DNA from 2 places in the Paenibacillus germinis genome. Region 2 is predicted to be linked to the other one. Evidence: a T-box and tRNA genes for the amino acid it is inferred to sense, from the RefSeq annotation. Region 2 holds a T-box; the other holds one or more tRNA genes.
What was found. The T-box of region 2 lies ahead of GC102_RS35870 (valine--tRNA ligase). A T-box ahead of a tRNA ligase gene usually reads a tRNA of that ligase, here a tRNA-Val.
Positions count from the first base shown of each region.

Region 1: it has a tRNA-Val gene. The T-box ahead of GC102_RS35870 (valine--tRNA ligase) is inferred to sense a tRNA for this amino acid. The anticodon was not compared.

Region 1 covers NZ_WHOC01000019.1:483,746-486,143, forward strand. Annotated here, with positions in the region: gene GC102_RS04645 (alpha/beta-type small acid-soluble spore protein) at 1-126, shown strand, start outside; gene GC102_RS04650 (hypothetical protein) at 314-613, shown strand; gene GC102_RS04655 (hypothetical protein) at 721-915, opposite strand; gene GC102_RS04660 (hypothetical protein) at 1,048-1,212, shown strand; tRNA gene GC102_RS04665 (tRNA-Val) at 1,278-1,350, shown strand; gene GC102_RS04670 (metallophosphoesterase) at 1,507-2,019, opposite strand; gene GC102_RS04675 (Na+/H+ antiporter NhaC family protein) at 2,012-2,398, opposite strand, start outside.
Region 2 covers NZ_WHOC01000183.1:137,819-140,216, reverse strand. Annotated here, with positions in the region: gene GC102_RS35870 (valine--tRNA ligase) at 1-830, opposite strand, end outside; T-box leader at 931-1,183, opposite strand; gene GC102_RS35865 (LysM peptidoglycan-binding domain-containing protein) at 1,361-2,383, opposite strand.

The DNA of each region.
Region 1 (2,398 bases), on a different contig from region 2:
GTCCCTCTCTCCCCTACTGGTTACAACGGTAATTTGGCAACACGTGATGCTGGTGCCATTGGTGGCAACATCACGAAGCGATTAGTGCAAATAGCTGAGCAACAACTTTCCAGCTTTAAACGCTAATCCTTTGATGTAGGAGCAAGCAAAAAAGACTGATTCACTCGATCCTCCTTAGAGTGAAAATCAGTCTTTTCTTTTTTTCCTTCGAAATGATCATCTATTCCTTCAATTTCCTCACCAGTTTCCACGGAAGTATTCTATTCTGAAATTAGTTCTAGTATGATTACGTTGTCCATTATCCGATAAAGGAGTGTTTACCTTGACTGAACAATATGAAATATTCCGTGATCCCTATCGTATGCTAATACTTTTGGCCACATTAGTTAGTGAACAAAAAGGCGAAAAAGCTCTCCAATTTGACAATGTACCGTATTTCGAGAATGATACATTCCTCATCCAGAACGAAAAGTTTGTATACAAAAAAATCCCCACCGAAATTACCTGGTTTCAATTCCTAGGAAGAGACATTGCTTGCAATAAAGACTATACCCGCGAAGAATATAACAAAATGTTCGTTGATTGCCTTGCTTCTTTATACAACATCACCTAATACATACACGGAGGCTGTAAAGAGCAGCCTCTTTTTATTGCATAGAGAACATAAAAAAACGCCATCTATCGGAATCATCCGACTAGAATAGCGCTCACTTTGAACCATTATTTCTTTTTCACTTCTTCAACAAACACGTCACTTGCGTCACGATTACTCCCAAGTTCGAGGATCGTATATTTCTTCTCGCCAATCATGATAACATCTTCGACTTCTGGAAGCGGATCCCCTAAATATACGGTGCCTAAGTATACATTACTGCTCTTCAAACGTAAATTCCATCGATGCTGTTGTTTCGTCATTTCCTTGTTCCTCCCAAGATCTACTGTCATCAAGTTACCATAAATCAAGACAAGATGAAAGCCCTACTATCAAACAAGCTCCTAAGTATGGTACAGTAGTGTCAAGATTGTCCGGAAGGGTTGACAACTACCATGACAGCACAAGGTGTTTCAAAGGAAGAACTTTCTAGCCTGCTCCTCAAAAATGACGAGGTATCTCACGGTTCACTCGCGAATTTATCCTATATTCCTAGGTCCAAAAAGAAACGCATGACGAATCCGTTTTTCCAAAAGCTGTTCCGTTATTGGCGTAAATAAGAATGAAAACCATCTGTTGACAATCACTTAAATCCTTGGTATATTACTAATTGTCTTCAAAAAACGACTTGTTAGCTCAGCTGGGAGAGCACTATCTTGACAGGGTAGGGGTCAGTGGTTCGAGCCCACTACAGGTCATACTAAGAAAACCCTTACTTCGTAAGGGTTTTCTTTCGTTTTTCACCCCAGCACACAAGGTAATAATATCTTATGCACTAATCCGAATGATCGTCTGATGTAGTTATGTGAAGTTAAAGATTAAAACAAGAAAAAAGGTACGATGAAACCGTACCATCACGACTGCTCCTCACTCACCACAACTGAATCTCGAATCTGTTCAAAAGAAACTGGCGTATAATCCCAATGCTCCACACTCACATTAAAGTAATGGCGTCCCTCGTATTTCTGGCTGTGAATGTGGCCGTGTACGTTGACGTAGGGCATTTGTTTATTCATATACATCGGCTCATGGGATAGGAAAAAGAAATTCTTATAAATGATCGGGTACTCGCTCACTTCGTCAAAACCGACTTCAAGCCACCAGGTTCTCGACCTCCCCCGATCGTGGTTACCTAGGATGAGGATTTTGTAACCATTTAGCTCTGAAACAATGGCTTTGGTTCGCTCTTTATTCAAGAAGGAAAAATCCCCTAGATGAAATACTTTGTCTTCTTTGTTGACGACAGCGTTCCATTTGGCAATCATGTTCGCGGTCATTTCGTCTGCATCGGCGAAAGGCCTAGCTTCGAAATCAATAATGGATGAATGACCAAAGTGATGGTCCGAAATAAAATAGGTATTAGCCATCGAACCCCACTCCTCTTCTACTACTTAAACTTCCACTTTTCCTCCACCATAATGACCACAGCAAGGTACATACAGGCAAAGCCCAAAGAAACGGCGCATAGCCGACATACGCTAACACGGGTACACCTACTATTGTTCCACAGACGATGGCAAGCATGTTCCACGGAATCATCGCAGCTAGAATAAGGCTTGAATCGGCCACAACTCGTGCAAGTTGACTGCGAGGAAATCTCTCTTCCCAAAAAGGCAGTAAACTCCGCCCCGTCATCATAATAGGCAATGTTTGCGTACACGAAACAAGGCCAAGTCCTAAGCCATACAGGGATGTTCGTACAGTCGCTGAAAGGAGTGAAGCTGACGTCTCCCCTAGCAGCTTTTG
Region 2 (2,398 bases):
CCGAACTCTTTATCCACATACTCATCTGCTATGACCGGTATCTCGCGGTTTACGATTGGGAGAAGCAGCATTTTGCCGATGAGATGCTTATAGCGCTCATCCTTTGGATGAACAGCGACAGCTGTATCCCCTAGCATCGTCTCAGGACGCGTCGTGGCAACAACGATTGAACCTGTTCCATCCGTCGTTTTGTATTCTAAGTGATAGAGAGCGCCTTGCACCTCTTTATATTCTACTTCAATGTCAGACAGCGCTGTACGAGCCGCTGGATCCCAGTTAATAATATATTTCCCGCGATAGATGAGGCCTTTCTCATAAAGGCTTACGAATACTTCACGAACGGCTTGTGATAGCCCCTCATCCAAGGTGAAGCGTTCACGCGAATAATCCAGCGAGAAGCCCATTTTGGCCCATTGCTCACGAATCGTGTTCGCATATAGCTCCTTCCACTCCCACACCTTCTCCAAGAACTTCTCGCGTCCAAGATCATAGCGTGATTGTCCTTGCTCACGGAGCTTTTGCTCTACCCTAGTTTGGGTAGCAATACCTGCGTGGTCAGATCCAGGCAGCCAAAGTGCGTCATAACCCTGCATCCGTTTGGTACGAATTAAAATATCCTGTAGTGTAAAATCAAGCGCATGCCCGATATGCAGCATACCTGTTACGTTCGGAGGTGGAATCACAATGGTGTAGGTTTCTGCATCAGGACGAGTGCCTGCTTTGAAAAATTCATTTTTAATCCAGTAATCATACCACTTGCGCTCAGCTTCTTTAGGATCGTACGTAGTAGGCATTTGCAATTGTTCTTTGGTCTCATTAGCTTCGGTCATAGGATTACCTCCATTACTATTATCTCTGTTAAACAGGCTTATAAGGCCTGTAAGTCATCTCACATCGGCGTCCATTCAAACAAAAAAAGCCCTCCGCCCCGCAAAGGACGAAAGGCTTGCTTCCGTGGTACCACCTTCATTCCGCGCAGCTTCAAAAGAAGCGCGTGGCTCTCAAACAGATAACGGCTGCGGCCGGCGAATGCTAATGCTGCTCACCGCATAAACGGGCGCATACAATCACACTCACAACTCCAGGGCGACTTCGTTCGGTTGCTTCCTATGGAACCTTTCAGCGCTACCAGTTCCACTCTCTGAAGGGCTTACCGCCTACTACTCCCTATCAACGTTTCCAATATTACTCAAAATGGTTTACATCATATGATATCGAACATTTGAAATAGAGTCAATATATCATTCCAGTATTACCTTTTTTGCATAAATTATGCTTGCTTCCGAAAGATGTTACGAAAATGAATAAGAGCCCCCAGCCGCTATAAGCAGCCAAAGGCTCTTGCCTATGTATCTGTTATTTATCTAGGCAGATAAATAACCTGCCCAACTGAAATTTCTTGATCACTCATACGATTCAGGAGTTGAAGCTCACGCGGGTTGAGCTGATATCGTTTGGCAATCGATTCCAACGTATCTTCTTTTTGAACAATGCAAAGTTTTAGTTTCCTAAACTCTTGCGTCCCTGTGTTGCTTTGAAGAAAGAGTCGCTTCCACTCCACAGCATCTATTCGCGTCTCTTCCGCAAGCGCAGCTTGCGCTTCTGCTTCTGCATTCCTCTTATCGGTAAGATACGAGCCCGCCTTTGAAAGAAGCGATTTAATACCGTACGGGTTGATGTCCACAGCCTCATTCGCCTTTTTGCCAAAGGCGACTTTGAGTTCTTTCTTGTCTTCCGAAACCACCGTGCTTTCTTGATGGGGTGTCACCTTTATTTCGGTTTGTTCAAACTCCACGACAACTGCACCATCGTCAGAACCAACCTCATCTTGAACGGGAGCCACAAATGGAAGAGCATCAGCATAAGACGCTGCATTCACGGGTTCTCGTATGGTTGGAACTGCCGGAGGTTCCTGTACGGGCTGTGGCTGATAGGGCACAGGCGGCTCAAAACTTGGGATGTTAACCTCATGAACAAAAGTAACTTCCTCTTCTTCCCGCCAGCTCTCCAGCGGAGCCGACACAATTTCGACGCCTTGCAGGGAAAGAACACCTGTAACGTTCAGACTTCGCGCTGATAAAAGATCAATATCAAAATTTTCAATCTCGACCTGAATATCTTCCACACGATGAATACGATTTAAAGGTAATGTGATCTCGACTGGAATCAGATGCTCTAGTGATCTGGGTGTATCCCTTTCTTCACTGAAATAATTACCCGTGAGCAGCAAATTTCCTTTCAGGATTGCCTGATCATCCAGAGTAATTACCTGAATATGAGGAAGCAATTCTACATCATTTAATTCTTGTATCCCCGCCAAATCTTCTTGCAAATGAACTCGTTCATAGATATCGAATCTTAAACCTGGTTGTTGTTCAGACACCGAATTAATCCTCCC